3 regions of the Pradoshia sp. Z3_51 genome follow, and region 2 is predicted to be linked to each of the others. Evidence: riboswitches for the same ligand, from Rfam matches in the RefSeq annotation. Region 2 holds a riboswitch; each other region holds the start of a gene.

Region 1 (11,092 bases), on a different contig from region 2:
GTACGAATAATTTCATCCAGCTCGAAAATTTTAGTTGGATTTTCAATACCCATTTGTACACATCGGTTATATTCTTCATGATTCATAGGAACTAGCTGCCCCTGAAAATCTCCTCCCAGACATTTTAGTGCAGTTGCAGTGATGACACCCTCTGGAGCTCCGCCTGTACCGACAAGCATATCAATATCCATTCCATCGATTCCAGTTGCTATAGCGCCCGTTATATCAACATCAGAGAATAACTTCAACTTCGCTCCCAGTTCGAGAACCTGTGCCATTAAAGTACTATGCCTGTCGCGGTCCTGAATCATAATGGTCAATTCTCTTACATCTTTTCCAAGGGCCTTCGCAACTGATTGCATATTCTCTTTTAAGGAGGCATTTATATTAATACATCCTTTTGCATTTGGCCCAACTGCGATCTTTTTCATATACATATCAGGAGCATGAAGCATGCTTCCACTTTTCGCAGCAGCCAACACAGCCATTGAATGATTTTTCCCTTTAGACATTAACGTCGTACCTTCCACCGGATCAACAGCTATATCAATTGCCGGACCGTTCCCATTCCCCAGCATTTCATTGATATAAAGCATTGGCGCTTCATCCATTTCTCCTTCACCAATTACGACTCTTCCACACATATCGATTGTATTTAAATGATGCCTCATAGCCCTTGTCCCTGCACCATCTGCTTCAATCTTATTTCCCTTTCCTATCCAGGGATATGAAGCAATAGCTGCCTGTTGAGTAACATGTAGCAGATCTTCTGCAATTTGCTGTACGGTGTGTTTCTTACTCGCATACTTGGTGAATTCCATAATCAACTTCCTTCGTTTAATAGTAAATTTCCCTATCCATTTTAGGGTTCATTTATACAAATAAACAAGTTTATAATTTTGGTAATAAACTATGCAGCCAGATAAGCATTTTAATTAGGAAAAAACAACTTTATTTACATGTAAAGATAAGGCTGTTTTCATAAACATTATTGCTAACGACTAATAAAAAAAGTAGACAGCTTTTTAACTGTCTACTAAGAAACCTGCACAATCAACTAATCCTAAAACACCTTCTAATTCCTAGAGTGGATGATGACCGTTTATGTAAACAACTTTAGCAAGATTTCTCACTCTCACAAACAAATTGCTCCAACTTCTGAATTGCTTCCACTACCCTCTCAGCTGTAACCAATCCAATTGACATTACATGAATCGACTCACCCGTAACTGTTGCTTTTTCAGCAACCTCAGCAATCAGCGCTTCCGTTATATCTTCCACACCTAAATCTGTTAAGGATAATGGAAGGCCCAACTCCTCATAAAACAGTCGAAGCTCTTCAATTTCTGTCCATTTGTCTTCCAGCACTAGCTGAACTAAAATGCCATATGCCACCTTATCACCATGCAAGGCGTGATGAGTTTCTTCAAGTACCGTTAAACCATTGTGAATCGAATGAGCGCCAGCAATTCGACCGTAATAATCACCATAGCCCCCAACCATGCCACCAAACATAATAATCGTTTCCACTACTTTGACGAAATCATCATTTACTTCCCCAGCCTTTGCAGCTTCAACAGCTCCACGGGCGAATTTTAGCAATAAATCCTTACATTCTCTTGCAGCAAAATGAGCAATTTGCAGTGGAACAGTCTTATTATCAATTACAGCCATCTGTACATCCGCTTCGTACCATTTCGCAAGAGTATCTCCAATACCGGCAATTAACATTTCTATTGGAGCATCAACTAAAATTTGCGGCTCCACTAGCACCAGACTGGTACAAACCGGATATATATCATAACGAATGAAAGCTCCGGAATCATCATATATAACGCTTAAAGGCGTCCATGGCGAACAATTAGATGCCAATGTCGGAATGAGAATGGACTGCCTTTCAGTCGCATCGCAAACCGCCTTAACAAGATCGAGTATCTTTCCGCCTCCGACACCTATTACCGCATCCAATGAATGATGCTTGACCAGCTTAGTAACCGCCTCGATTTCGGCAAATGAGCACTCGCCTCCGTACGTATATTCTTCCAATTCTACCTCTGCCATTTGCGGCCAATACGGCTTTACTGCCTCCCAGGACTTTTTGCCACGAACCACAAGAACTCTGCAGAGATTGCGTTCCAGCAGCTTAGCTTCCAATAAATCTAAAGCGTTATCTTTCAAAATATATTCACTTGGAGCACCATGAACTGAAAAAACAGTCATTTTCATCACTCATTTCTATTTGCTGTTAAAAACATTAATAAAGTGGGAAGTGTTATCTTTATATATTCTGTATGTCTAACCTTACACCCGCCATGCTCCTTCTATGGTTTTGTATTGTTTACGAATTAGTTGTTTAATCTAAGGGATATACAGCCTTAGTATTTATACATAAAACAAAGAGAGAACTGAGGACATTTTTTCTTATTATTTCATCCATTCAGGCTTGCCGAAGCCGACAAATTCTTCATCGATTATTTTTTCGAATTCATCAGATTCTACCACTGATAAAATATCCTTAGCTAGCTGTGAATCATCATTATTAGCCTTTACAGCCACTAAATTTCGATATGGATCAAGCATATTCTCAAGCGCTAATGCACTTAATAAGTCCATATCTGCAGCTAATGCGAAGTTTCCTGGTACTGCTGATAAATCTGCACTGTCAATAGATCGAGGTAGCTGTCCTGACTCTAGCGGCTGGAATTTTAAGTTTTTCTTGTTTTCGATTATGTCCTTTTCAGAAACTTTAAGGGGTTCTGCATTTTCATCTACTACAATTAATCCTTCATCTTGAAGTGTATTGAATGCGCGAGCTGCATTTACCGGATCATTCGGAATTGTAATCGTCGCTCCGTCCTTCACTTCATCCAAAGATTTATACGTGTTTGAATAAATACCCATCGGCGCAGTCGGTACTTTAATTAACCCTGTCAAATCCATGCTGTTCTCTTTTTCAAAGTTTTCCAAGTAAATAGTATGCTGAAAAAGGTTCGCATCAATATCTCCACCATCTAACGCTTTATTCGGTTGAATATAATCACTGAACTCCACCACTTCTACTTTGTATCCCAATTCTTCCAAGCCTGGCTTGATTGCTTTCGTTGCCATATCACTATAAGGACCAGAAGTAGCTCCAATTTTAATATCCTTTGACTCTGAGCTTGCATCCTCAATGCTTTCATTGCCGCTGCAAGCTGCCAATGTACCTACCACTAAGAATAAAATAAATGCTGTTAACCCCTTTTTCATGAAATAATTCCCCTTTTCTATTATCTTTTATCTATAACTTTTGCGATGAAATCACCGGCAAGTTGGATAACCTGAACCAATACGATTAAAATAATAACAGTTGCAATCATAATGGTATTATCATAGCGATAATACCCATAGCGAATCGCTAAATCACCAATACCGCCACCACCGACCGTTCCTGCCATAGCAGAAAACCCAATCAAGCTAATTAATGTAAGTGTAATACCCGAAATGATACCTGATCTCGCTTCGAGCAATAGTACTTCCTTAATAATCATCCACGGTGTCGCACCAGCTGCTATCGCGGCTTCAATAACACCTTTATCAATTTCTCGTAAAGACGTTTCAACGATTCTCGCAAAAAACGGAATAGCTGCGACTGACAGCGATACGCTAGCAGCTGTTGGTCCAATCGTTGTCTTTACAACAAATTCGGTCAATGGCATAAGAGCAACCAATAAAATAATAAATGGTATTGATCGGACCAAATTGACGACAAATCCTAATATCCTCTGAACCGTTTTGTTTTCCCAAAATAAACCCTTTTCTGTCACATATAATAGAATTCCAACTGGTAAACCAATCACGATTGCGACAGCTAAAGAAATGGAAATCATGTAAATCGTCTGCAAAAATGCTGTGTTAATTTCAGGAATAAGCTCTATAAAGTGGTTGAAATCAAAGCCCATGTTGGAACACCTCCACTTCTGCCTCTCGACTTTCTATATAAGATATCGCTTTATTAATCTCTTCCTTCTGTCCGCGAAGCTCCATGATAAAAATACCTAAAGGCAATTCCTGAATATATTCAATTGAGCCATGAAGAAAATTGCCTTTTACATTAAATTGCTGAAGCGTATCCGATATGACTCCCTCACCGGCAACCGTTCCCCTAAACGTCACCTTGACAATCGGACCCTTGCAACTTTGGTAAATAGCGTCAGGTATATCGAACGAAACAACACTGTTAATGAATTCCTTCGTAAGATCGGCATGGGGTTTAGCAAAAATATCATACACCGAGCCTTCCTCAATGACCTTGCCATCCTGCATAATCGCCATTCGATTACAAATTTCCTTTACTACATTCATCTCATGTGTAATCAACACAATCGTAATATTGAGCTCCTTATTGATTTTTTTCAACAAATTCAATATTGATTTCGTTGTCGTCGGATCTAGTGCTGAAGTCGCCTCATCACAAAGGAGTACTGTCGGGTTATTCGCCAACGCCCTTGCAATCGCTACACGCTGCTTCTGTCCCCCACTTAGCTGCGAAGGATACACTTCACGCTTTTCAGCTAATCCGACCATTTTCAACAGTTCTTCTACTCGGTCTTGTATTTGAGTCTGCGGCACTTTTGCTGCCTTTAAAGAAAAAGCTATATTTTCAAAAACTGTTTTCTGGCTAATAAGATAAAAGTGCTGAAAAATCATCCCGATTTTTAAGCGTGCATGACGCAATTGCTTGCTTCTCAACTTAGCCAGATCAATTCCATCAACTGTGATATTTCCCGATGTTGGACGCTCCAACAAATTAATACAGCGTAGCAGCGAGCTTTTACCTGCTCCTGAGTACCCGACAATCCCGAATATCTCGCCTTTTTTAATTGTTAAGGAAACGTTGTCAACTCCATTTACTATACCGCTTTTAGTTTTGTAAATCTTATTAACATTCTGAATTTTTATCATATGCCAACCTCTATCTCTACACATTTTTTGAAACAAAAATGCCCCTCTCATCTGAAAGGGGCATCGAAATACATCTATCTCGACTTATCTTTCAGAATGTAATACATTCTGCAGGAATTGGCACCTTCCCTATTAAGGGGGTTGCCGGACGTCATAGGGCCTAGTCCCTCGGTCGCTCTCGATAAGCTATAGCTTTATTTGATTTGTTTATGATATTACAGACTTCAGAATAGTCTGTCAACAAAAACCTTTTTGACGTAAACTGTTGAACCGCTTTCATCATTGCAATTTCAATAAAATATTCCAATCCACATACATCGGATTAAAAAACTCCCCATTCTTCTTCGTAGGGCTGAACTGACGATAATGTAAAACTCTACATTTTCGCAAGCCGACTGAATAACACTTTCATCGCTCACTATTTTCATCTGCCAAACAAGCTCATTTAATGTATAGTCTCCACATTTCACATTTTCCGAAAAACAATCATTTCTGAAAAAGCTACCACACCCACTTCATCAAACGTTCCCCTATAATCTATGACTCAGCAAATCTAATAACCATTTACTACCGCTATATTCAAATTCTTTCAGCTCACTATAGACATTTCTAAATAAAGGTTATAGAATTTTATCTATTATTTAAATATTCAAAACTATATTCTCTTCGTAAAGGTGAATTATATGACATATTCAGAACGCTTAAAAAAACTGCCAGTCCAATTTTTTGCAACACTTGTCCTAAAAGTTAACAGCGCTATAGCTGAAGGCAGAGACATTATTAATCTCGGACAAGGAAATCCTGATCAACCTACTCCTGCGCATATCGTCAAAGCCCTGCAAGTGGCGGCTGAAGATGCACAAACTCATAAATATTCTCCATTTCGGGGTTTGGAAGAGTTGAAAGAAGCGGCAGCACAATTTTATCACAAGCAATATGGCGTCGAGGTTGACCCTAAAACTGAAGTTGCCATCCTTTTTGGAACGAAGGCCGGACTAGTTGAGCTACCAATGTGCTTGCTCAACGATGGAGAGCTAATGCTCTTGCCAGACCCAGGCTATCCCGACTATTTATCTGGAGCTGTATTAGCAAACGTAAACTATGAAACTTTTCCACTAACAAAAGATAATCAATTTTTGCCGGATTATGAAAGCATCCCTTTAGAACAAAGGACCCATGCAAAGCTAATGTATTTAAACTACCCAAATAATCCTACCGGAGCTACCGCAGATCATGCTTTTTTTGAAAAAACAGTATCATTTGCAAAAGAAAATAACATTACCGTACTTCATGATTTTGCCTATGGAGCTATTGGCTTTGATGGACAAAAACCTATCAGTTTTCTTGAAACGGAGGGTGCAAAAGAAGTCGGCATTGAAATGTACACACTCTCGAAAACTTACAATATGGCAGGCTGGCGTGTTGGCTTTGCTATCGGAAACCCAGCTATCATCGAAGCACTCAATCTCATTCAAGATCATCTTTACGTCAGCCTCTTCCCTGCTGTACAAAAAGCGGCAATCGCAGCCTTGACAGGGGAGCAATCCTGCGTAGAAGAGCTTATCGAACGCTATGAACGACGACGAAATTCCCTCATTGGCGCTTGCAATAAAATCGGCTGGAAAGTCGAAGCCCCAACTGGTTCATTCTTTGCTTGGCTTCCTGTCCCTGCCGGTTTCAAGAGCGAGAGCTTTGCTGATTATTTGCTTGAAAAAGCAGATGTAGCCGTTGCAGCAGGAAAAGGCTTTGGTGAATACGGAGAAGGCTACATTCGTGTCGGCTTATTAGTAGACGAAGACCGGCTAATAGAAGCTATTGAACGTATTGGAAAGCTAGGAATATTCACTTAAACAACTGCGGTATTGAACTGCTCCCTGTCTAGTAAACAATGAATATAATAAAAGCAGAACCCTGAATTCTAAGGGGTTCTGCCGCTCAATCTCTATTGATAACGTTGTTACAGATGCTATTAACGCCTCTTTTAAAATTCGTTTTTTTAATAATACTATTCTATTTTACTGTGCCCCAAAATGAATCGCCCCATGTGATCAATACAGCGTTCTTTTTTTTGAGCACAGAAAAACTCCCCATTAGGTAAGCCAGATTTTTCAAACTGTCTTACCTAATGGGGAGCATAAAAAAAGACCGTCAACATGACAGCCTTGATTTTCTGCTATTGACCTGTTAATACAATAGCTACGGTTTACTTATAACTGGATATAGAGAGATTATATTCTCTAATTCTTTAATCAAATCATCTAAATATGATTGATTTGATACAAATTCAAAGGATAATACAGCACCACTTCCTGTCGGATAACAAGTCTCTCCAGACCATTCTATATGCCCCAACTTATCCATTTCACATTCAAAATAAATAAAGCTATCTAAATTTTTCAATATAGCTTTACCCGATAAATCCTTATTCATTAACTTCAAATCATTTAAAAAATCCCTAATGTCATCAGTTCTTAAACTAGCAATAAAATCAACATAATATCCAGGGATTTCAACTTTCACGTTTGAAATAACCCAGTTTCCATCCCAATAATCAAAGCTATTCGGATATTCACGAGCTATGATATCTATTTCTACTTTAGCTTTTTCTCCCAATAGATGGAATTTCATTTTACCACCTCATATTTTATAACTTATTAGCTTTGGTCATCTTGTACTAATCTGTTCCTTTAACCGAATAGCAAAAAAGAGCTGATCAACCAGCCCTTAATATGAAAGTAATACCCTCGTTAGGGAATAAGACTATTTTTCTATAATTATATAATCTTTCGTTTTAGAATATGGAATACCATGTTTGTTAGCAAAATCAACTAATTCTTTGAAAACGTCGTTGGGATTGAAATTTACAATTCGGATGGTAAGTCCTTTTTTAACTTGCATAAAAGCACCTTTGGTATACCAATTGACTCGTTTAAATTTAATCTGTTTTATTTGATGGGGAAATATACTTGTTTTATATAAAGGCCATTTAAAAAACAATATTTGATACGTCAAATAGTCATTATTTATCACAAATTTATATCTGATACATAATAAAACAAGAATAACTAAAGAAAATATCATTTGGAAGTATAATAACCAATCGAAAAAGTCAATTATTGAAATTGTCAATATCATTAATAGCACTATATACCATAATGCTACTCTTTGAGTCTTTGCGAAATAAACCAACTATCTCTCCTCCCTACATGTTCACTTTAACATAAATATCCATACTCCATTGAAATATACTGCCCCTAGCTGCATAGCAAAAAAAGAGCTGATCAGTATTACACCCCAAAAGTCAGATTTCTAACTTATTGGGGTCACTACATCACAGCTCTGATATTGGAGCGGGTACTCCCGATAGTTTCAGTTTATTCTTTCACAAAGAGAGGTAGCATTAGCTAAGTGCTTCTTTTTCCTCAAAGTTTTACTTCAGCTGAGGATTAGCTCTCCCTTTTTCTTAAAAGTTGCAAAGTCCCTTTTTTCTGTTCTTTAAAGTCCTCTAATTGTCTAGGAACATTAGTTACTCCATGATATATTGCATAAAACTCTTCCCACGGTTTTCCATCCAAGCGATAATATTTTTCTAATATATCTATATAAGTAAACAAAGCCTGTTCCACCACAATTTCAGATAGCTCATACTCGCTTGGCAATTCCATATCCAATCTTTCGCATAACAATTTTTGTATTCTCTTTGCATACTTTATCTGTCCCATGGAAACATCTAGCTTCTCATATTCCTCTTTAATGCTCACTTTCATTTGGTTCCCTTCCGATAAAAAGTCGTTACAAATTATACTCTAATTATTAATTAAAAACAGATAATTTACAATACCTACTATAATATTAAGATAATAACTAATTTAGTTTCTAATCGATTTGCAAGTCATCCCACTAATTACTAAATGTTACAAAAATCAGCTATTTTCCACAAAATCATCAATTTTATTCCATGTATGGATTAATGTAGACTTGTTGATGTGCAAAAACACAAAAAATAAAGACAGCTATCATTATCCGATAACTGTCCTCCCTCTTAGTATTCAGTTAAAAATTGATCAATTAATTTAACATATTTTTCTTTTGGGTAACTCATATAGAGCCCTGAAGCCAATCTGACTGCGTCGCCAAAAAAGAATCGTTCATACAGGGATTGCCGCGATCCGAAAGCACTCATGGATATATCCCATGCCAACCGAAAAATCTTCACTTTTTCTTCTGCTCCAACGATAGCTCCCTGCAAATACAAATCAAGATCCGCACCGATTTCTGATGAAAAATCAGCTTCTGTTGGAATGGCCATAAGCCCACTCGCTCCGATTAATTGAAGTATTTCTGTACATCTTGGATACAAACGAGCAAACAATAAAATGGATGCCTGTAACGGATTTACATCCGGTACCATCGTTCCCCACTTATCCGCCTTGGCATTTACTTCAGATGCAAGCAGCAACGCCTTTAATGATTCCAAACCAACATATATTTCACTGATTTTATCATGTATATGCTGATACTCACCCACCTGAATGGAATCAATTAGCTTTTGAGCAAGCCCCAAAATCATCTTCAGCTTGACGATTCTCCTGCTTGTAACCTGATGCGCAGCCAGTAAATGGAAGCTGCTTTCCTGATAAATTTTCTGAGCTATAAGAGGATTCTCATAAAAGAGCACTCTATCCCAGGGAACCAATACCTGATCAAACACGACAATGGAATCCACCTCATCAAAACGGGAACCAAGCGGATGATCAAATGCTGAATCACGGTAGCTAAATGGTTCTCTGCATATAAATTTCAGTCCCGGCGTGTTGCTTGGAATGGAAAATCCATACGCAAAATCTTTATTATGGCTAGCACCATTAGAAGGAAATACCAGTAATTCATCCGTAATTCCTCCCTGTGTGGCTAAAAGCCTAGCTCCATTAATAACAATCCCATCATCCTTTATTTCTGTCGTCTGCGCAGATATTGTCTGGGTAAAATTTTCAACATAATAGGATGAGCGATTTACCTGTGGATTGATAAAAGTATGGGTGAAAGATAAATCTTGCTCGCGGGCATTCTCAAATATCGTCAGCATGTTTTTAGTGAAACGTTCATCCTGCTCAGAAAAAACAGCCGCTGCAGAAGCAAAGGACATCATCACAGTATTCATGTAATCGGGTGATCTGCCCAAAAACCCCCCGCTCGATTTAGCCCATACTTGTGTCATTAGTCTTCTTTTTTCTAGATCCTCTTTTGTTTTTGGTTCCAAAAAAGAGGTCCCAACCAGATTGCCAGTAACAGGTGAACGAAATGTCATGATATCTCGGTTGGATTCCTTTAATTGCAAATCATATAATGCAGCCTGACTCTTTATGACTCCTTTAAAAGCTTGATGTTCAGAAATTTTACCATTCACTTTTTGTCCATCTATCCATATCGATGAATGAAGATTATCTATTTTTTCGATGTATTCCGATCCAGATCTTGTCGGCATAAAACTCCACCCTTGTATATTCAGATACAGTAGACTATGTACATACCATCATAATGTATGTACGAATGTCTAATAATTATCCAAAGGGCTTGGACTTTTTAGGGATGTTTATCCTCTGCCTGCCTGGAAACCTGGATATTGTGTCATTCCACCATCTACAAATAAGCTTAATCCTGTCACATAGCTTGATTCCTTCGAAGCAAGCCAAACTGCACACGCCGCAACCTCTTCAGGCTTACCGATATATCCCATCGGAATAAGATCAAGAACTTGCTTCTTCGCTTCAGGATCATTGAATTTTTCTTCATTGATAGGTGTATTGATTGCGCCCGGACATATATTATTTACGCGAATTCCTTTCGGAGCATACTCCAAGGCAAGCGTTTCACTCATTAGTTTAACCCCACCTTTACTTGCCGCATAGTGGACAAAATGGGGCCATGGAATTTGCTCATGTACAGATGACATATTAATGACGGAACCTTTTATCTTATGTTCAACCATATACTTAATGGCTTCTCTGCTTCCTAAAAAACATCCTGTTAAATTCGTGGAAATAACCTTATTCCAATCTTCAAGGCTTAATTCGTGTGAAGGCATTTCATTTTCAACTCCAGCATTATTAACCATGACATCAAGTGTACCAAATGTCTCAACTGCCTC
Region 2 (11,092 bases):
AATTAGTTTTTCCTTTTTAAGGTTAATCGTATATTCCTGAAGTATTTCTGTCCCATCTTTCGAATTACTGCGTGTCATGACAAATAATTCATTCGTGGAGATTTGGACATCAAGGATTTCAATAAAAGATGAATATTCCTGATTGGGCAGGTTTACTTCAAAAGAGGTTGTATCCTCTGTTTTCTTATTGAGCTGATCAATTTTTAAACTGAAATTATGCATTCCATGTCTGGTAGAAAAATCATACTTGGAGTCGACAAAAATGACTTGATTTGTGTCATTGTACAACTGGTTACTATAAATTTTTCCTCTCATAAAGGAAGAATACTGATTTGCTAAATCTTTCAATTCCGCTGTTTCTAAATATTTTTCCCCGTAGTCCACCTGCTCAAAAAAAGGTAATTCAGATCGATAAGTGGCCCCCTCTTTCGTTACATTAAACGTTTCTGTGAATCCACCTACTTGATAATCTGCTTCCAATGATAAGGTGTCTAAGATTTTAGCATCTCCATTTATTTGTTTGACGTAAAAATCAGGGAGGGTGGAGGAAGAAAAGGCCTGATTTATATAAAATACTGATATGGATAGCACAGCAACAAGCAGGATCAGAATAGAATTTCGATATTTTTTCATATGTTTCCTCTCCTTACACAGTTATTTTCTTATTTAATAAATAGCGGCTTAATAAAATGGAGATAATGCCTAAAATACTGGCTGTAACGCTTACAATGATGATTTGCTCAGATGTATAAATGTAATTACCTATTTCTAATAATTCGATTAATATAATAGGTGCTGATAATACAGCTATAACACCTACACAGTATAGGATGGCAAGAATGATTCCTTTCCATTTAAAGCTGCGCTCAAGCAATATGGCCGTGAATAGGATGCTCAAAGCAATAAATCCTGCACCATAATATAAAACGAATTCTGTGAAGGTAGATGGGAGAATAACCGTAATAAATTGAGATCCCTTGATTAAGCTGCCAATCGATACCTCATGTAAATAATCCGCTGATATAAACCATTTCAAAATTTTTGATTCAATTAGAAGGAGTATCAATTGGATAGATACTAGTGAGAGTACAAGTAGCATTATAGCTGTTAATTTCGAAAAATAAATATTCATTCTTGATGTAGGAATCATTAATAAACGATAGATAAAGGATCCTTTACCTGACCAGTCACGGTACCAAATTAGAAAGATATATAAGAAGATGGCACCTGCACATAAGGCAATCGGACCATTAAACCAAATAGAATTCACATAATTGTCCATGCCATAATAACCAAATTCTTCAATAAAGACTTCTATAGGGACACCATTCGTTAATGATTTATTAGCGTCACTCATGTAGATGTTAGCTTCAATGATTAACCCGGCAACTTGTATAATAAAAACAGCAATAATCAATCCAAATAAAATTTTTGTAAATCGATTTAACTCCATATTCACAAGCTTAAAAAAGCGATTCATCCTCTATACACCTCTCTCATTACATCTACGACAGACTTACCTTCGTTATTTCGAACTTCTTCTGCATTAAATTCTTTATAAACGACTCCGTCATTTAACAAAACAACTTTATCAATGAGGTGCTCAATATCGTTGATTTCATGGGTTGTGATGATAACACCGCGGTCTTCAATCAGGTGGCTTGTAAAGACATCTGCTATTTGTTCACGGCTGAAAATATCGATACCGGAGAATGGTTCATCCATAAGAACATAATCAACATCCAGAGCCAATCCCAATAACAAATTCACTTTCGCGGTATTTCCTTTAGATAATGTTGAAATCCGTATGTTTTCATCCAATTTGAAAAAGCTCAATAATTCATCGGCGCGATCTTGGTTCCAACTCTCATAAAAATCATTCATAAAATCCATTGCCTGCATAATGGTGAAGTTCGAAAGCATCGTGAACGTATCTGGAATAAATGTGATTTTCTCATACGTATCCTTCGTTCTTTTAGTTCCGTTTATAAGAATTTCTCCACCATCAATAGGAGTAAGGCCCATGATGGATTTCATAATCGTTGTTTTACCTACACCGTTTATACCGATTAAACACGTGATTTCCCCTTTGTTGGCTGTGAATGATACATCATCCAATACGTTTTTTCTTCCAAATTTTTTCGTTACATTTTTTACTTCTAACATGAAATCCCCTCCTTACTCTTGTTCCGCATTATATTTTTCTTTGACAATACTCAACAGTTCATCTACTGGTAATTGAATCGGTTTAATTGCCTGAACAAAGGTATCAACGGCTTCAACAATGAGTTCCTGACGAACGCTTGACAATATGACCTTGTCGGTTGTGACCCGGCTTGGGAAATTTCTTTCTGTGTGAATCAATCCCTGTTCCTCCATTTCCTTATACGCTTTTTGAGCAGTATTGGGGTTTATTTTTAGAAGATTGGCAAGCTCACGTCGAGAAGGAATCTCCTCTCCGCTTGCAAGCCGACCGGTCGCTATTTGTTCTTTGAAGTAACGGACAACTTGTAAATATACAGGATCCCGGTTATTAAAGATGATGTTCATTAATTCATCTCCTATGGCTTTTTAACCAATTATTAGTGTGTGTACTATGTAGTTCATACACTTGATATGTGTACTATACAGTTAATACACTAAAACTGTCAATAGGATAGTAAAAAATTCCCTGAAATAGTTTTAAAACGTGTAATTATTTAAGAAGGGTCATGGCAAAATAATAAGGATTCTCTGGGGAAGGAGTTTACTTGTTATGCATAATACAGGCCTGGTTCTAGAGGGTGGCGGAATGAGAGGGCTATATACAGCTGGAGTTCTGAGGTATTTGATGGAACAGGATATATATGTGCCATATACAATTGGTGTTTCAGCTGGTGCATGTAATGGCTCTTCTTATATTGCACGGCAAATAGACCGTAATTATGCGGCGAATATCGATTATGTCTCACACCCGGAATACCTATCCTATAAACGTTTTCTGAAGAAACGTGAATTATTTGGAATGGACTTTATTTTTGATAAAATTCCAAATGAACTGGTCCCATTTGATATAAAGGCTTTTTGTGAAGCAAAGGAACAGTTTGTCGTGGGTGTTACAGATTGCGTAACAGGCGAACCTGTATACTATAGAAAAGAGCACCTAATAAAAGATATTACAACGATTCTGCGCGCATCCAGTTCGATTCCTTTTTTTGCTCCGGAAATCTCTTATGATGGAAGAATGCTGCTGGATGGCGGTGTTGCCGATCCAATACCGATACAAAAATCTCAAGCAGACGGGAATACGAAAAATATCGTTGTGCTTACTGGGAATAAAGGCTATATGAAAGCATCGTCGCTTGATTGGCTTGGAAAAAGAAAATATAAGAACTATCAAGGGCTGCTAAAGGCTCTTCGCAAACGGCATATCGTTTACAATGACACGATCCGCTATTTGGAGGAACAAGAAGAAAAGGGACTTGTCGTCATTATTCGTCCATTAGTGAAATCAGATGTCAGCCGTGTTGAGCGTAACCCTAAAAAGCTGAAAAAGCTGTACAATCAAGGATATGCTGAAGCCAAGGCTGCTTATGGAAAAATCAAACGGTTATTATAATAAAAACCCATCACTTAAATGGTGATGGGTTAACGTTTAGTATGAAATTAGGCTAATTCTGATTGTAAGTAATTCCAGATTAACTGGGCAGTATGTTCAATAGAGCTGATATGGGTTCTTTCAAAAGCATGTGAAGCATCAATGCCGGGTCCAATTAATCCGTGTATGATATCATAGCCGGCACGGATGGCAGCAGAAGCATCAGATCCGTAAAAAGGATATATATCTACACGGTAATCAATCTTGTGTTGCTTTGCCAATTCGACTAAATGCTGACGCAGGCCATAATGATAGGGTCCGCTAGAATCTTTTGCACAAATGGAAACACTGTATTCATCCGTAGATTGTCCTTCTCCAATTGCTCCCATATCTACAGCCAGGTATTCAACAGTTTCAGCAGGAATGTTGGAGTTTCCGCCATAGCCTATTTCTTCATTATTTGAAATTAAGAAGTGGGTCGTATAGGGGAGAGTGATGCCTTCTTCTTTTAACTGTTTAATGATATACATCAGTATGCCGACACTCGCTTTATCATCTAAATGACGGGATTTAATAAATCCATTGTCTGTCAGTTCAACACGGGGCTCGAAGGAAACAAAATCACCTACAGAAATACCTAGACCTTCTGTATCCGTCTTGCTTTTTGTCACAGCATCAATTCGAACTTCAATCGTTGCATCCTCGCGTTTAATATCTCCCATTTTCTGATAAACATGGACAGAAGTTTGATTTAAAAGAATCGTCCCTGTAAACGTTTTACCTTCAGCTGTATGGATTTTACAATATTCGCCTTCAACAGAATTCCAACGAAATCCGCCGATCATCGATAATTTTAAACGCCCGCTTGGTTTGATTTCTTTCACCATAGCACCTAATGTATCTACATGGGCTGTTAGAAAACGGTGCTTTGAATCATCCTGTCCCTTGATTGTTGCCAATAGGGCACCTTTATTTGTTTTTACTGCAGGTATTCCTTGAGATTGTAAAAACTGTGCTACATGATCAATTACTTCCGTTGTATAGCCGCTCGGACTTGGAATGGATACAAGGTCTTTTATGTACTGGAAAATTTCCTGGCCATTGGCTTTCATGGTTCCGAATCACTCCTTTTTATGTATAGATTTATTATATACCTTTGTTAAAAAGTTGGACAATAAAGGCAGAAATAACTTGCTTTTTTAGCAGTAGGACTGTAAATTTATAGTTAAATAAATATTCTGAAAAATCTTATCAAGAGAGATGGAGGGACAGGCCCTGTGAAGTCTCAGCAACCGCCAATATGGAAAGGTGCTAATTCCTGCAGGAACAATCATTCCTGGCCGATAAGAAGGGACTCACTCTAATGAAAAGTCTTCTTCTTGAAGACTTTTTTCGTTTTTAAGCATATTTTTATTCACTGGGAAAATGAGTGGATGTAAGTAATTCGTAACTTTGATGGCAAATTAGAGCCGGATGAAGGTAAATCAGAGTAACTGTATTTCGGGGATTAATAAAGAGAGAGGGGTCATACATATGACAACAGTTAAAATCGAAACACTCTTAGCTCAAATAGGCAATCGAAGTGAAACACAAACAGGTACTGTTAATCCGCCAGTTTATTTTTCCACAGCCTATCGCCATAACGGAATAGGGGAATCAACAGGGTTTGATTACATAAGAACAGGAAACCCAACCAGAAAATTATTAGAGGAAGCAATTGCCGAGCTAGAGGGTGGTAAACAGGGATTTGCCTTTAGTTCAGGTATGGCTGCCATTCACTCATTGCTATGTTTATTTTCTCCAGGTGATGAAATAGCCGTCTCTGCCGATCTGTATGGAGGGACATATCGGTTATTTGAGCAAATATGGAAGACGTATGGCATCAAGTTTAACTATTGCCATACATATGAAGATTTCGCTGAATCCATTACGGAAAATACGAAGGCCTTCTTTATAGAAACACCGACAAATCCGCTTATGCAGGAAATGGATATTAAAGAAATTGCTCAACTGACCCAATCTAACAATCTACTGCTCCTTGTGGATAATACGTTTTATACACCCATTTTGCAAAGACCGATTGAGCAGGGAGCAGATATCGTTGTCCACAGTGCCACCAAATATTTAGCAGGACATAATGATGTATTGGCTGGATTAATTGTCTCAAAGAGTAAAGAGGTTGGTGCGCGCCTAGAAGAATATCAAAATGCAACAGGCGCTGTACTGCCGCCATTTGACTCCTGGCTTGTGATGAGGGGAATGAAAACATTGAGCCTAAGGATGAGGCAGCATGAGGAAAATGCTAAGATAATCAGCCGATTTTTAAGAGAAAGAGAAGAAGTGACAGATGTCCTTTATCCTGGTAAAGGGGGGATGATATCGTTCCGGCTGAAATCAGAGGAATGGATCAATCCATTTTTAAAAAGCCTTCGCATCATATCTTTTGCTGAAAGTCTGGGTGGAGTAGAAAGTTTAATGACGTACCCTGCTACACAAACACATGCGGATATCCCTGAGGAAGTGCGTACACAAAATGGAGTCTGTAATTGTTTGCTGCGCTATTCTGTTGGGATAGAGCATGCGAATGATTTGATTGATGATCTTATTCAAGCTTTTGAATCATTATCGGTTTAGGTTATTAGAAATTTGAACTTTACAGGCATTTAGGTGCATCATGAAGGATTCCAGAAGTAATACCTAAAAAGGATAAATTAGAAAATTATGCAAATTAACGACCCGTTTTGATATACTATACCAAAATGGGTCTTTGGGGAGAATGAAAATGGCTGAACTGGTGATTTCTATTAGCAATCTTCAAATGCATTATGGATCGAAAGAAGTACTTCGAGGAATTAATCTTGATGTAAACAAGGGACAAATTATTGGCTATATAGGTCCCAATGGGGCGGGGAAAACTACCACAGTTAAAATATTGCTCGGACTCCTTACAGACTATACAGGCTCAGTGAAGGTCTTTGATAAAGAGCTTTCTGAGGATAGGATTACCTATAAAAATAGAATTGGCTATGTGCCTGAATTGGCAGATTTATATGATGTATTGACTGCACGTGAATATTTGACTTTTATAGGTGAGCTTTATGGCTTATCTTATGAGCAGGCTGACCAAAAGGCTTTTAAACTAATGAGGCTATTAAATATTGAAGAAATGTATGATTCACGAATAAATAGTTATTCAAAAGGGATGAAGCAAAAGGTTCTATTAATTTCAAGCCTTCTTCATAATCCGGATATTTTATTTTTAGATGAACCTTTAAGCGGTCTCGACGCGAATAGCGTTATGGTCATTAAAGAATTGCTTGGACTGCTGGCAAGCGAGGGAAAAACTATTTTTTATTCCTCACATATCATGGATGTCGTCGAGAAAATTAGCAATCGAATTATTTTACTGCATGAAGGCAGGATTGTTGCAGATGGAAGCTTTGCAGAATTACAGGATGTTGGCAAGGAAGGAACTCTTGAAGAAATTTTTAACCAATTAACTGGTTTTACACAGCATCGTTCAATTGCCGAAGATATTGTATCTGTTGTTAAAGAGGATTAATAGATGAAAAAATTTATGAGTTTGCGTGTGTTGGATAGAGGACAAAAGCTCTTTCAGTGGATGGGAATTGATTATCCGGTTATGAGAAGAATTCTTCAGGTTAAGCTTACAATGGATGCCAGAAGAGTTCCAACTTTGATGAATGATGGGTCTGGAAATACAGGTAAGGATTCAAATCAATTTTTAAAATCCTTATGGGTTTATGCGCTTATGGGTCTAATACTGATTCCTTTTATTATTATGGGTGAAAATTATTTTTTCCAAATGAGTATGTTGTTTGCGGTATTTATGTTTTTTATCATTACATCTTTAATATCTGATTTTTCCCATGTGATGCTTGATATACGGGATCAGTCTATTTTATTGTCTAGACCGGTTGATGGGAGAACGGTCTCGGTGGCAAAGCTGATACATATTATTATTTACCTTGGCACAATAACCCTTATTTTTATTGCGCCTGCGTTCATTGCTGCTATTGTTACTCAAGGAATTGGCTTTAGTCTGTTATTTTTGCTGGTCATTATATTGATTGATATATGGATAGTCTTGCTTACTGCTTTAATCTACTTGGTTATTTTAAAGTATTTTGATGGAGAGAAATTAAAGGATTTTATCAGTTATGTACAAATCTCCTTGTCTATTTTAATGATTGTTGGCTATCAACTAACGGTAAGGATATTTGACCTTGTAGATAGGCAAGTAGAATTTACACCAACTTGGTGGAGCTATATTCTTGCGCCTATTTGGTATGCCGCTCCCTTTGAGGTAATACTAAATGGGAATTTTGCATGGCAATATATTCTCTTAATCAGCTTGGCTGTAATTGTACCGCTTGTTTCTGTCATTATTTATATTAAAAATGTTCAAAACTTTGAGCAGTATTTACAAAAGTTAACTAATCATACAGGAGCCTTATCGAAAAAGAAACGCAGTTATTTTTCAATGTTCCTATTACGAAATAAAGAAGAACGAGTCTTTTATCATTTCGCAAAAAACCTCATGAAAAACGAACAGGCGTTTAAACTGAAGGTATATCCATCTATTGGAATGGTTATTATTTTTCCGTTTATTACACTACTCAATCAATTCGGGGAAAATGGATGGAAAGGTATTCAAAATGGCAGCGGTTATTATACAATTTATTTCAGTGCGCTTATGATTCCAACTATTGCTATTGCACTCCGATATACCGATTCATATAAAGGAGCATGGATATACAGGGCCTCTCCATTACAGAGTGCTAAGTCTATCTTTATAGGTACATGGAATGCGGTTATGGCCAAGTATGTTCTTCCCATCTATTTGGCATATAGCTTTCTATTTATTCTTATATATGGAAGTGCTATCTTTTGGGATCTATTGATTGGTCTCTTTACGTTATTTATAATGGCAGTCCTGTCGTTCAGGACATATACAATTATATTGCCATTTTCTAAACCAACTTCTGCAACACAGGAGAATGAGGGGATTAAGACCGTTTTCCTGCTTTTCATTCTTGGCGTATTTGCAGGTTTTCACTTTCTTATAAGCAAGGTTGAGTATGGTTTATATGGATATGGGGGAGTCTTGCTGATCACAGCTATTCTTGTATGGCGATATGGATTTAGGGTCGACTTTAAAGATTTAAAGGATTGATACGATTTTAATAACCACTGTGTTCGTATCAAAAAGCGCTGTTTATTTTATTGGTGGTTGACTTTCTTTAAAATCAAAGTAGGCATTTTGTAATACAATTTGATATTCTATACGTACGATAAGCGGATTTGATGGAAAATGGATAGGGGAGTGGAGAGATGAAAGCTTTAATCAATATAGATTATACAAATGACTTTATAGCAGATGCTGGCAAATTAACATGCGGTAAACCTGGAAAGGAAATTGAAGAGTACATTGTTTCTTTAACAAAAAGATTCATTGAGGACAAAGATTTTGTTGTATTTGCTATTGATGTACACGATGAGAATGATCCATTTCACCCTGAAAGTAAATTATTCCCACCGCATAATATACGTGGTACCGAAGGTCGTTTATTATTTGGAAATCTTCAAAATGTGTATAATACTAATATTGGACAAGAGAACCTGCTATGGATTGATAAAACACGATACTCTGCCTTTGCTGGTACTGATTTGGAAATTAAATTGCGTGAACGCGGAATCACGGAATTACATTTAGTAGGAGTTTGTACAGATATCTGTATTTTGCATACAGCAGTGGATGCCTATAATAAAGGGTTTAAAATAGTAATACATAAAAATGGAGTGGCGAGCTTTAATGAAGCAGGTCATGAGTGGGCCTTATCCCATTTTGAAAATACGCTGGGAGCCAGTGTTTTGTAATTGAAGGAGGAAGTTTGATGACACATTATCCGGACGACAGCTTTGCTTTGCATACAGACCTATACCAAATTAATATGATGGAAACCTATTTTAAAGATGGGATTCATAATAAAAAAGCGGTATTTGATGTGTATTTCAGGCGCAACCCATTTAAGAACGGTTATGCCATATTTGCCGGACTTGAACGGGTGATTACATATATTAAAGACTTAAAATTTACAGAGAGTGATATTCAATATTTAAGGGAAGAGCTTAAGTATGACGAAGTATTCCTTGAATATTTAAAAGAACTGCGTTTTACAGGCACCATCAGAAGCATGAAAGAAGGCGAGCTCGTTTTCGAAAATGAGCCTTTAATGCGAATTGAGGCTCCGCTTGCAGAAGCTCAGCTGGTTGAAACAGCAATATTGAATATTATTAATTACCAAACTCTTATTGCAACAAAAGCATCACGTCTGAGTGTAGTAACTGGTGGTGAATCCCTGTTTGAATTCGGTACAAGGAGAGCACAGGAAACGGAAGCGGCAATTTGGGGAACAAGAGCCGCTTATATCGGCGGTTTTCAGGCAAGCAGTAATGTCAGAGCTGGCAAGAAATTCGGCATTCCGGTAGTAGGAACTCATGCGCACGCGCTTGTTCAGGCTTATCGGGATGAATATACAGCCTTCCGAAAATATGCAGAATCACATTATGATTGCACCTTCCTTGTTGACACCTTTGATACATTAAAATCAGGTGTGCCAACTGCCATACGAGTAGCGAAGGAAATGGGCGATAAAATTAATTTTAAAGCCATTCGTTTGGATAGTGGGGATTTAGCTTACTTGTCTAAGAAAGCACGCAAAATGCTTGATGAAGCAGGCTTCACAGATACATTAATTACGGCTTCCAATGATTTAGATGAAGCAACAATCCTGAACCTGAAAGCACAGGGCGCCAAAATTGATATGTGGGGTGTCGGAACCAAACTGATCACGGCCTATGACCAGCCAGCTTTAGGAGCTGTATATAAAATGGTCAGCATTGAAGATGAAAACGGCGATATGGTTGATACAATCAAAATCAGTGCAAATCCTGAAAAAGTGACTACTCCTGGCATGAAGAATGTGTATCGGATTATTAATAAGGAAACAAATAAATCGGAAGGGGATTATATTACACTCGAATATGAAAATCCTGCTTCTGAGAAAATATTGACTATGTTCCATCCTGTACATACCTTCATTAGCAAGGAAGTAACAAATTTTGATGCAGTACCACTGCATGAAAACATCTTTGTGGATGGGCAATTAGTGTATAAAACACCAGACTTGACGGTTATTCAACAATTTGCAAAGGATAACCTGGACTTGCTTTGGGATGAATATAAACGGTTCCTTAATCCGGAAAAATATCCGGTTGATCTAAGTCCAAAATGCTGGGAAAATAAACGGGTTCGTATTCAGGAAATAATGGAACACGTGAGAAAAACAGAAGCTGAAGTGAAAAACTGGAGATAATCAGCAATCCACCTTGCCAATAGACAAGGTGGATTTTTTGCTTTCAAAATAAATTTTAGGAAGGGAGTGCTTATACCTTGAAATGGAGACAATTATTTCGTGAGTATCGTAATAT
Region 3 (11,092 bases), on a different contig from region 2:
ATCTAATGATAATCACTGCTGCAACCAGAGTGATAACCCAATAAGTAATTGATGCAGCGATTCCTGCACCAATACCGCCAAATGCCGGAACACCTAACTTTCCATAGATAAACATATAGTTAAGTACCACATTGACTGGGATCGCAATAAGGGTGATTAGCATGGAGACGGTAGTTTTCCCTAGTGCGTCAATAAATGAACGAAGTACATTGTAAATCATAATTGGTAAGATTCCGAATGCCAAAGCAACTAAATAACCATAGGCTATTTGATAAACATCCGGCTCAAGATTCATGCCTGTTAATATCGGTTTAAGCACTAAAGCACCAGCGCCAATTAGAATGATGGACATTGCGACAGCTACATAAATCGCCTGCATAACAGAAAAGCGAATTTTATCCGCTTTTTCTTTAGCCCCAATTAAGTGGGCGACGATTGGTGTTACTCCCAGTAAAATGCCGGCAAGTCCATTATAGAAAGGACTCCATATAGACGTGCCTATGGCTACTCCAGCTAGGTCTTCAGGACTTGCTTGCCCGGACATAAACGTATCAAAAAAGCTGATAGCGAACAGTCCCAGCTGTGTAATTAATATCGGGAGGAATACCGAAATTATTCTTGAAAAGTTACTCTTTGTAAAAATAGATAAATTCATATCCATGCCCCCCGTATAAAGTAAGTATGACAATAAAAAATTATACCACAAAATAATTCTGCTTTTTAAACTTTAATTTTTACTTAAATTGGCTGGATTATGTTTATTCAGTTATGTGTCATATTAGTTAAAATCACTCATATATTGTATAACGAATAAAACAGAGTGGAGTGAGGAGAGAATGGCATACATAGGTTCGAAGGGTTGGTATGTGGCCAAGCTAAAAGAAAATGGTATAAGAAGGCATCCTGTTGAACGGAGAAAGCTGGAGTTGTACAAAACATATATCTTGAGAAAATTATACGAACAGCAAAAGATAACAAAAGAATAAGGTCGCTATTACGAAAAAAGGTGTATGCACAGTCTACTATGCATAACACCTTTTTTAAGCTTCTTTTATATCAAATACAGACACCTCTGCTGGTTGTCGCATTTGTGATAAAGTGAAGTGGTCCTTTGTTATCTCGAATAAATCAAATGAATACTCCCCTGAGTTGATTTCTTCATATAAGGTTTTTCGACTTTCGTTTGCAAGCATAGTATAGGGCATCTTTTGAGCTGCTTTAAAAGAACGAATATTTTCTTTCTTTATTCTCAGAAAGACCGTTTCAATCTCAAGCTCAAAAAACAATTCTTCAAAGAAATGCTGTTTAGCCAATTGGTTATATCCTTTTCCATGATAGGGTTTCCCTAACCAAGTACCTAAAAAGCCAGCCTGATTGGATACATCATAAAGCGTTATCGTGCCAATTGGATTTCCCCACTCATCGAGAATGGTACGTGAAATCAGTTCGCCACGCTCCTCAGCTTCAATCATTTGTTTAGTAAGAAAGAGATATTCTTCATATTGATGCGTTTTATGGCGCACAAAAGGGAAGACATCGGGGTGAATCATTAAATCAAACAATACAGGACAATCAGATAATTCACGTTTTTTCAACATACAGATCCCTCCGTATGAGGGCAGCCGCTAACTGCGATTTCCCCTCGAAATTTTTTAATGTAATATCAAAAAATTTCGGGGTGGGAATCGAACCCACTAGGACCATTACTGGTGGCGCACCATTTGCCTTCCCTAATTTTCGCTTATACAATTTTCAAAAATAAACTATTTCTGAAAGTATCATACAAGATTTTTTAGTAAAATGAAATAGTTTTTTTTCGTCATTTTTTGTACATTTTTTTAACGGAATTTAATGCCTATTTATCGTAAAAATAAAGTTAGAATATATTTAGGTGCTGAAGTATTAATATGACAGCTCCCAATAGAATGACATAGATAGCAAAAGGCTTTAAGGAATGATTTTTAATATATTTAATCATCCAGGAAACAGCAAGATAACCAAATATAGCAGAAAAAATTGTACCGAGAAATAAACCTTGGAATGAAATTGCTTCGACGGGTCCTGTCAATAAATCTCTACTCTTAAATAATATTCCTCCGAATATTACCGGTATGGAGAGAAGGAAGGAAAAGTAAGCAGCGGTTTCACGGTTAAGCCCGCTGAAGAGTCCAGCTGCCATCGTAAAACCGGATCGAGAGATGGCTGGGAAAATGGCGGCCGCCTGGAAAGTTCCAATAAATAACGCTTGTTTATAAGTAATGCTCTCTAAATTTTTATTTTGTTTGGGCATAATATCTGCATACCATAAAACAATTCCAGTTATAAGGAATTCCCAACCAATTGTAACCCCGGATTTAGAAATGCCTTCAAAATAATCATTGAATAGTACACCTGCTAATACTGCAGGGATTGTCCCGATTATCAAAAGGAATGTCATTTTTGAAAATGGTTTTTTAAGAAGTTTTATAATTTCATGCCCATAAAAGATCAGCAATGCAATAAGTGTCCCTGTATGAAGCAGGGTATCCAGTAATAATCCTGCTTCATCAAGACCGAATAAATGTCTCCCTAAATATAAATGACCCGTACTGGAGATAGGGAGAAATTCAGTAAGACCCTGGATGATCCCCAGTACTATTGCTTTCCATTCTTCAAACAAATTAGCCAGCCTCCTCATGCAGGTTACAAAACCAAATTTTTATACTTGTCTATAGTTTCTGTATAGAGTGTATGAAGAACTAAAAGAAATCATGAAAGCTTTGAAACCTAAATGTTGAATGAATCGCATAAATTTATATAAAGATACGGGAGGTTTTAATGATGCAAAATACAAATGATAAATTATGGGCAGTAGCCATCTATGTCAGCAGTTTTTTCTTAGTGCTGGTTGGGCCACTCGTTATATGGTTAATTAAAAAGAATGATTCAGATTTTATCGATTACCATGGTAAGGAATATTTAAACTTTTTAATCAGCTATACGATTTACACCTTTATAGCATTTATATTGGCGTTCATCGGTATTGGTTTTATCCTTGCTTGGCTGATTGGAATATATGTGTTGGTATTTACAATAGTGGCTGCTGTAAAGGCATATTCTGGAGAATATTATCAAATCCCATTAACACTTCGAATATTGAAATAGCAATAGCTAAGACCTTGGCATTATTTCTGCCGGGTCTTTTTTAAATCCGTTACTATTTTGGACATGTCCAGCATAGAATGTATGGATGGTTATCAGGTTTAAAAAATTGGCGGTGAAAAATCCTTGACTACTAAGCATTATTACCAAAAAATTCATAGCATATATACAGCAGAATTAGTTGCATACTTTGTAGTCGGTCTTCTCTGTTTTTTGTTTGCCTGGTTGAATGGATTCGATATCATATTAGCTGCGTGTGTTACCTGTCCTTTTATAGTGCTGGTTCTTTTTTCTATCAATCGTAATTTCAGACTGAAAAGCAGAATGAAGAAACTTCCGGAAGCGAAAGTGGCTGATGAGGAAGGCTCACCGCTGACGAACAGCCAATATTTCCTTGGATTTTTACCAGCCCCGACCCTTCATATGGCTATTTTCTCACCAGAAGGTAATCTGGTTGGATCTCTTAAAGATAAACGGGAAAATATTTGGATGTGGATTATTCCAGCTTCATTGCTTATTTTTTTACCGAGAAGATATATCTTATCTGACAGCAACGGCCATGTATTATGTGAGTATCGAAGCCGTTTTGGGTTAAATGGGGATATTGAAATTTTAACGTCTGAGCAAGAACAATTAGGCAGGTATAAGCAATCTAAACAACTGGGAAAAAAAAGTACAAGCAATGTGGCAAACCCATATGGAATCCGGCAATATGGCGGTGAAATCCTTCATGGATCTGAATTCATTGTTGAACAAACATATGATAAGCGGAAAATTGTACATTATTCTTGCGGATGGATGCCGGCATACTACAGTAAACATTTTCTTGATCCCAATACACCTCTCCTGACATTTACGGAAGGAGCAACAGAGGATGAAAAGAGAATAGGCTATTGCTTTTGCCTTGATTACCTTCAGCAGCAAAACCACTGACCACTCCTATAAACGTCGCTAAACTTTAGCTTGTTGCACAATATGTTTTATAATGGTGAAATAGTGAAGAGAATGTTGTTTGAAGGGAGCAGGAGAATGGATATAAAGATAATTAAAGTACATGGTTCTAACAATGATTTTTATTTAATCGATGAAATGGATACCAAGCTGTCATTAACAGATGAAGAACGAAGCCAATTGGCTATAAATATGTGCAAGCGGACGGGCACAGAGGGAGCAGATGGAATTCTCTTTGTGTTAAACAGTGAGGCCTCAGATGCCAGAATGAGAGTCTTTAATGCAGATGGTTCAGAAGCATCCATGTGTGGGAATGGACTCCGTTGTGTAGGTCGGTATGTTCAAGAAAAATTGAAGAAAAATAACCTGCTGATAGAAACGATGAAAGCCACCCTGCAGGTTAAGAAAGAGCCGGACATGTATAAGGATATCCCTACATACCGCGTCGAAATATCTCCGGTTATCAAGGCAACGAGTGCATTGCCCATGAATACTGAAATGGACGAAATCATCAATCAAAAACTGCCGTTTATTGACGAGAATCTTACGTTCACAACCCTGTCAGTACCAAATCCACATCTGATCAGTCTTGTTGATAAAGAGGTAATCCATTCGGATAAACAAGAGAAAATAGCAACTATGCTGAATGGTGAGAATGACTGGTTTACAGATGGTGTGAATGTCAGCTTCGTGTCCCGTCTGGAGGAAGGATCCATTTTTGTTCGCACATTTGAACGAGGTGTTGGCTTTACGGATGCTTGCGGAACGGCAATGTCAGCTTCAAGCCTTGTTACGAAATGGATTGATGAGTTGGCTGATGAAGCAGTTCTGCACGTCTATAATCCAGGCGGAATGGTACTGTGCCAGGTCCATGATTTGCCAGATGAAACGTGGATTGATTTGATTGGCAATGCAACGTATGAGTATGAAACGGTTATTCAGTTAAATTTGGATACACTACATGTTAGCTTTGGAGAAAGGAAAGTCTATAAAGAAGAGGCAGATGCTTATTCAGCATTCCAACAACATGCTAAAGCGTTTGTAGAATCTAAAATAGGCTGAGCTAATACATATTAGAATAGGAGGGCAGAAATGAAGAAGCAGACGAATACCTTTTTAAATGTTCATGTAATCACCTTTTTCGTATTAATCGCCCTCTTTATTGTGTGTACCATCCTATTCGTAGATATTGCAGAGAACATAAATGAGAATGAGCTTTATCATTTTGATATGACAATCATCCAGGCTGTGCAGGGGAGTATTAATGAATTAAGCACAAAAGTACTTACCTTTATAACTAATCTTGGATCAGTTGATGGCAATATTCTATTGGTTATCCTATTCTCTGTGTTTTTATTATTTAAAAAACGTGTATTAAGTGTCATATTCTTAATCATCACGACATTATCGGGCGGTTATGTTAACCATTACTTAAAATGGATTTTCCAGCGGGAGAGACCAACATTGAATCCATTGATCGAGGTAAATGGCTTCAGCTTTCCGAGCGGTCATGCTATGTCATCCTTTATCCTATACGGCGCACTTATGATCATAACTACCAGAATCACGAAGAATTGGCCCATTAGATTGGCTGTCTATGCGATTTGTATTTTTTTGATTTTAACGATGGGCTACAGCCGAATCTACTTGGGTGTCCATTATCCGAGTGATGTAATTGCAGGGTATATTGCAGGATGTGCATGGCTTGCTATCATTGCTACTGTATTTACGTTTGGGGAATATCGGAAAACAAAAGGTTCGAAATCGTAATAGGCTGTCCATAAGCCATAATGGCTTATGGACGGCTATTTTTTATGGAAATCTTGGCTGTCTGAAAATAAAAAAGGTTTCTAAGGAAATATTTGTTATAATAATTTATAAAGAAAAAATTCTGGAATAAGTAAACAAGGGGATTTTAGTATGATTGATTTGATTATTGGGTTGTTAATCAATGGGTTAGTAATAGTTGCGTTTTTAAACATCAACAAATTTAATGCCCAAAAACTAAAATTATCAATAGTAAGTCTTATATCAACTATCATTGTTGTAGTTGTTCCTACCTTAGGTTATCGATTTGATAAGAGTATTGGTGATTATTATTTCGGTTTTCCTGCTGATATTTTAGTTTATCATGGTGGAATGCTGTTTTCTTTAGTCTCGTTTGGCTTTTTGTTTAACTTCTTTTTCTTTTATTGGGTGTTTAAACTAATAGTTAAATTAGGAGTGCTTATTAGGCCTGTGAACAAGGGAAATTATTGATGTTATTTAAAAGGGGTTGCTTAGGCTGCTCCTTTTCTTATAGGGTTCCCATTTCGCTTAATGCAGCAGCCAAAGTTAGTTACTTCAGTGTGAAATAGACGTAGCGGTAAAACCGCAATATCGGTTAACGATGTTATGTTGGGATAGCTGAAGAAGAGAAAGTATAATTTTTAATTAAGGTAATATTAAGTGATAATCGTTGAATGCCTTTTTGTGTTGAACTTCTTATGGCAGTAAAGGTTCAGGATAACGAAAAAGAGTTTTACATAAGAATAAGGAATTGATAAAAATCAATTTAATAGGGAGAAAAACATGGGGCATTAGTTGAATAATTGCGACAATAAAAAAGCTGTCTCTCTTTAAGTCATCAGCAACAATACTTGTGAACAGAGAGCAAATAAAAGAGATCCATTAGCAAGGATTAAAGATATTTAATTACCTTAAAAAGACAACCAGAGCAATTATGTTATCAATAACATATATGGTATAATTTTCATACAACTACTTGGTGCGGGTGGTATGCGCCTTCTTTTCCTTATATAAAGGAGAAGGGAGGTGATATACTTATGGATTTTCTAATAGCTCTGGCAAAAGATGTAGCAATGATCTTTTTCACGACCCTTGCTGCCGGCATCGCCACGCGATTCGCCAATCTTCGGCTAAAGGGCAAACGAAAAACCACCCCGCGCCGACCAAAGCATAAGGGTGGTTCCTCTAAGAACTAAACTATTTGCATACCACTCGCTCTATAGTTGTACCAGGGAGTATCCAGCTCTCTGGTTTTTTAATATATGTCTATATGTTTATAATATACCCTAAATAATAGAAATTCAATCAAAACTGATGGAGAAGCTTATGGTTTTTATAGGTTCAAAAGGGTCAGATAGAAAGATTGCGTCAGCTTGATTGGAACTTCTAATATTCATAAAAAAGGCTATTTGATGGCTGTTACATTAATAGATAAGCACGGTTTGAGTGGTTTTGTTTGAACCTTAATAGATTTAAAGCCTGTTTTGTTTAGAACCTCTTTAATCTCATCGGCAAATGCATAAGCCTGTTCTTCAGTTGCTTCTTCCTGCCTTGGCTGTACGGTTATAGTCAGTTTTCCATTCTCTTTTAATAAAGAATGTATTTTTTGAATACAAGCCTCTTGATTTTCCCATAATGGATAACTATTTACACTGAATATTTTATCGTACACTATTGGATTGGGAATCTCGAGAACAGTTCCATTAAACAAACGAAGCTGATTGCGGTTGAGTTGTTCTTGATTACGCTTGCTCGCATTGTTCACCATTTCTTCTGATGGATCGACACCATCAATTTGGATGGTTGGGTACTTCTTAAAAAGCATATGCATTCCTTCACCTGGACCAAAGCCAACTTCAAGCAGTGTGTCATTTGGGGTAATAGACAATTGATCAAATGTCCATTCATATAATTCCTCATTTTCGTAGGCCATTATTTTACCTGCAATCTTTCCGAGGACACCAGTTGGATTTTTAAACTGATTTGTTATTATTTCCTTCATCTAACATCACTCCTATCCCATACATACCCAAAATACTGAATCGTTAACTCTTTTGGGTTAATTATCAAAATAGATTGAAATAACTGAAAATTTATAGTAAATTAAGTAAATATATAATTTCATATTCTTATCTAGAGAGATGGAGGGACTGGCCCGTTGAAATCTCAGCAACCTGGATGGTAATCCAAGGTGCTAAATCCAGCAAGCAATGCTTGAGAGATGAGAGACCTTAGGAAAGAGGGCTTTCATGATGAAAGCTCTTTTCTATTAGTCTGTTTTCCTCATCAGAGACATTAACCAACTAATTAGGGGGAAAGACAGTGAAACTACTGGAAACGTTAAATGAAAAAATTCTAGTCGCAGATGGGGCGAGTGGAACACTTTTATATTCATTTGGAATTGATAGTTGCTTTGAAGAGCTTAATTTGACAAACCCCAATCAGATCAAAAAGATGCATAGAAGTTATATTGAGGCTGGTGCTGATGTGATTCAATCGAATACATTCGGGGCAAATTTTCATAAATTAAAGCGCTATGGTCTCGAAAGGGAAGTTTCTCAAATTAATAGAGCCGGAATGAAAATAGCGAAAGATGCGGCTGATCCAAACACATTCATCATCGGCACGATTGGCGGCTTGCGGAGCTTTAGGAATTCAGAATTAACACTAACGGAAATTAAGGGATATTTCGATGAACAGCTGACCGCTTTATTGGAAGAAAAGCCGGATGGCATTTTACTTGAAACCTATTATGATTTAGACGAATTATTAACGGTAATAGAGTCGGCTAGAAAAATGAGTGATCTTCCTCTTATCGCGAATATTTCTCTGCATGAAACAGGCCTTTTGCAAAATGGTATGCATGTCAGTGAGGCGTTTTCTCTTATGAAAAAAACAGGCGCTGATGTGTTAGGCATCAATTGTCGGATGGGTCCTTATCATATGATTCGCTCATACGAAGAAGTACCTTTATTGGAAGATACCTATTATACGGCTTATCCAAACGCCAGCTTACCTGATTTATCAGATGGAAGATATGTCTATTCGACAGAAGCGGATTATTTCATTAATAGTTCAAGGCAGCTTGTGAAGCAGGGGGTCCGGCTGCTAGGTGGATGCTGTGGTACAACTCCTGCCCATATTCAGGCCATTCGTAAAGGAATCGAAGATCTTCATCCTGTAAAGGTGAAAGATTTTGTAGCCAAGCCGAAGCATCAGCCTATATCATATGAAATCATTCAATATAAACGAAAAGGTCCAGATACAATTTCAGGTAAGGCAAAAAAACAAACGACGGTTATCGTGGAGTTGGACCCACCAAAGACGTTCGGCCTGGAGGATTTTTTAATAGGAAGTCGCTACCTATTAGATTCGGGTGCCGATGCGATTACACTTGCGGATAATTCATTGGCGTCACCGAGAATATCCAATCTTGCGGTAGCGTCGATTTTACAATCAAAGTTAAATACGGTGCCTCTTGTTCACTTAACTTGTCGAGATCATAATCTGATTGGCTTGCAATCTCATTTAATGGGCATGCATTCCCTTGGATTATCAGAGGTGTTGGTGGTGACTGGGGATCCTTCAAAAATTGGTGATTTTCCGGGCGCGACTTCTGTATATGATCTTTCTTCAATGGACCTGATTTCATTGGTTAAGCAATTGAATGAGGGGCGCTCCTATTCAGGAAAATCGCTGGGTAGCCGGGCGAATTTCGATATCGCAGCTGCCTTTAATCCAAATGTAAAGTACATAGATAAAGCCGTACAGCGAATGGAAAAGAAAATTCAGGCTGGAGCTGATTATTTCTTAACCCAGCCCGTGTTTAGTATTGAAAAATTAGAGGAAGTATACGCGGCAACCAGGCATATAACAAAGCCGATTTTTATTGGCATTATGCCTTTAACGAGTCACCGGAATGCAGAGTTTTTACATAATGAAGTGCCAGGTATTTCATTGCCGGTTCATGTTAGAGAGGCGATGGAAAGAGCCGGAACGGATAAGGAAGCCTGTGCTCGCGAAAGCTTTGCCATTTCAAAAGAATTAGTGGACGCGGCAAGTGAACTATTTAACGGTATCTATATTATTACACCTTTTATGAAATATGAATTAAGCGGGCATTTGGTTCGGTACATCAAAGAACAGAAATCAGTTGTAAATAAGGAAGTGCATCTATCATGAGAACAGAAAAATTGAAAGAGTTATTGGCTGAAAGAATAGTTATTCTAGATGGAGCAATGGGAACCATGATTCAGGCGCATCAATTAATAGAGGATGATTTTGGCGGGGAACAATACGATGGGTGTAATGAGTATTTAACGCTAACCCGCCCGGATGTAATCCAATCGATTCATGAAGAGTACTTGGCAGCAGGTGCGGATATTATTGAAACAAACACATTCGGGGCAACTCCAATTGTACTGGATGAATATAATCTTGGTCACCTGGCATATCAGCTGAATAAAGAATCAGCTCAATTGGCTCGAAAAGCAACAGAACAGTTTGACAGTCCTGACAGCCCTCGCTTTGTTGCAGGTTCGATGGGACCTACGACCAAAACCTTATCCGTAACAGGCGGAGCCACTTTTGAACAATTGGCAGATTCATATGAAGAGCAAACGAATGGCCTGCTTGATGGGGGAGTTGATTTGCTTCTCTTGGAAACATCGCAGGATTTATTAAATGTGAAAGCAGCTTATATTGGAATGAAAAGAGCATTCTCATCTTTAGGCAGGGAAGTTCCATTAATTATCTCAGGAACGATTGAACCAATGGGGACTACTCTAGCCGGTCAAACCATTGAAGCTTTTTATATATCGTGTGAGCATATGAATCCTCTTGCAATCGGGCTTAATTGTGCAACTGGTCCAGAGTTCATGGCTGACCATATCAGGTCTTTATCTGAATTAAGCACTGCTGCAGTAAGCTGTTACCCGAATGCGGGATTACCAGATGAAAATGGCCAATATAATGAATCGCCTTCCTCCCTAAGCAAGAAGATCAAGCAATTTGCCGAAAAAGGTTGGATTAATCTTGTTGGCGGCTGCTGCGGAACGACTCCTGATCATATTCGAGCTATTAAAGAAGCGGTTACCGGAATTGAAGCGAGGCAAATTAATGGCAAACAGGGTAATCATGCTGTCTCTGGTATTGATGCCTTAATCTATGATGATTCAATGAGACCTTTATTTGTAGGTGAACGGACAAATGT

What was found. A riboswitch is a leader RNA that binds a small molecule or an ion and turns the genes downstream of it on or off. The one in region 2 is predicted to bind S-adenosylmethionine.
Region 1: another riboswitch for S-adenosylmethionine. It lies ahead of AC4BHA_RS17540 (methionine ABC transporter ATP-binding protein); the one in region 2 lies ahead of AC4BHA_RS12245 (methionine biosynthesis PLP-dependent protein).
Region 3: another riboswitch for S-adenosylmethionine. It lies ahead of AC4BHA_RS02110 (bifunctional homocysteine S-methyltransferase/methylenetetrahydrofolate reductase); the one in region 2 lies ahead of AC4BHA_RS12245 (methionine biosynthesis PLP-dependent protein).

The regions. Positions count from the first base shown of each region.
Region 1 is NZ_JBZAJC010000015.1:19,137-30,228, forward strand. Features, by position in the region: gene glpX (class II fructose-bisphosphatase) at 1-821, opposite strand, end outside; gene AC4BHA_RS17525 (iron-containing alcohol dehydrogenase family protein) at 1,117-2,220, opposite strand; gene AC4BHA_RS17530 (MetQ/NlpA family ABC transporter substrate-binding protein) at 2,425-3,249, opposite strand; gene AC4BHA_RS17535 (methionine ABC transporter permease) at 3,270-3,941, opposite strand; gene AC4BHA_RS17540 (methionine ABC transporter ATP-binding protein) at 3,931-4,944, opposite strand; SAM riboswitch class I at 5,026-5,132, opposite strand; gene AC4BHA_RS17545 (pyridoxal phosphate-dependent aminotransferase) at 5,628-6,794, shown strand; gene AC4BHA_RS17550 (WapI family immunity protein) at 7,141-7,572, opposite strand; gene AC4BHA_RS17555 (hypothetical protein) at 8,391-8,711, opposite strand; gene hpaB (4-hydroxyphenylacetate 3-monooxygenase, oxygenase component) at 8,987-10,429, opposite strand; gene AC4BHA_RS17565 (glucose 1-dehydrogenase) at 10,538-11,092, opposite strand, start outside.
Region 2 is NZ_JBZAJC010000005.1:158,201-169,292, reverse strand. Features, by position in the region: gene AC4BHA_RS12275 (hypothetical protein) at 1-633, opposite strand, end outside; gene AC4BHA_RS12270 (hypothetical protein) at 647-1,480, opposite strand; gene AC4BHA_RS12265 (ABC transporter ATP-binding protein) at 1,477-2,166, opposite strand; gene AC4BHA_RS12260 (GntR family transcriptional regulator) at 2,179-2,550, opposite strand; gene AC4BHA_RS12255 (patatin-like phospholipase family protein) at 2,756-3,598, shown strand; gene AC4BHA_RS12250 (M42 family metallopeptidase) at 3,646-4,689, opposite strand; SAM riboswitch class I at 4,823-4,927, shown strand; gene AC4BHA_RS12245 (methionine biosynthesis PLP-dependent protein) at 5,111-6,211, shown strand; gene AC4BHA_RS12240 (ABC transporter ATP-binding protein) at 6,354-7,139, shown strand; gene AC4BHA_RS12235 (ABC-2 family transporter permease) at 7,143-8,774, shown strand; gene AC4BHA_RS12230 (cysteine hydrolase family protein) at 8,933-9,478, shown strand; gene AC4BHA_RS12225 (nicotinate phosphoribosyltransferase) at 9,496-10,977, shown strand; gene AC4BHA_RS12220 (hypothetical protein) at 11,055-11,092, shown strand, end outside.
Region 3 is NZ_JBZAJC010000001.1:474,645-485,736, reverse strand. Features, by position in the region: gene AC4BHA_RS02165 (MATE family efflux transporter) at 1-655, opposite strand, end outside; gene AC4BHA_RS02160 (YflJ family protein) at 837-986, shown strand; gene AC4BHA_RS02155 (GNAT family N-acetyltransferase) at 1,041-1,598, opposite strand; gene AC4BHA_RS02150 (undecaprenyl-diphosphate phosphatase) at 1,877-2,677, opposite strand; gene AC4BHA_RS02145 (DUF4870 domain-containing protein) at 2,821-3,144, shown strand; gene AC4BHA_RS02140 (hypothetical protein) at 3,268-4,074, shown strand; gene dapF (diaminopimelate epimerase) at 4,171-5,154, shown strand; gene AC4BHA_RS02130 (phosphatase PAP2 family protein) at 5,185-5,862, shown strand; gene AC4BHA_RS02125 (hypothetical protein) at 6,013-6,351, shown strand; gene AC4BHA_RS02120 (hypothetical protein) at 6,918-7,076, shown strand; gene AC4BHA_RS02115 (class I SAM-dependent methyltransferase) at 7,286-7,882, opposite strand; SAM riboswitch class I at 8,007-8,108, shown strand; gene AC4BHA_RS02110 (bifunctional homocysteine S-methyltransferase/methylenetetrahydrofolate reductase) at 8,203-10,062, shown strand; gene metH (methionine synthase) at 10,059-11,092, shown strand, end outside.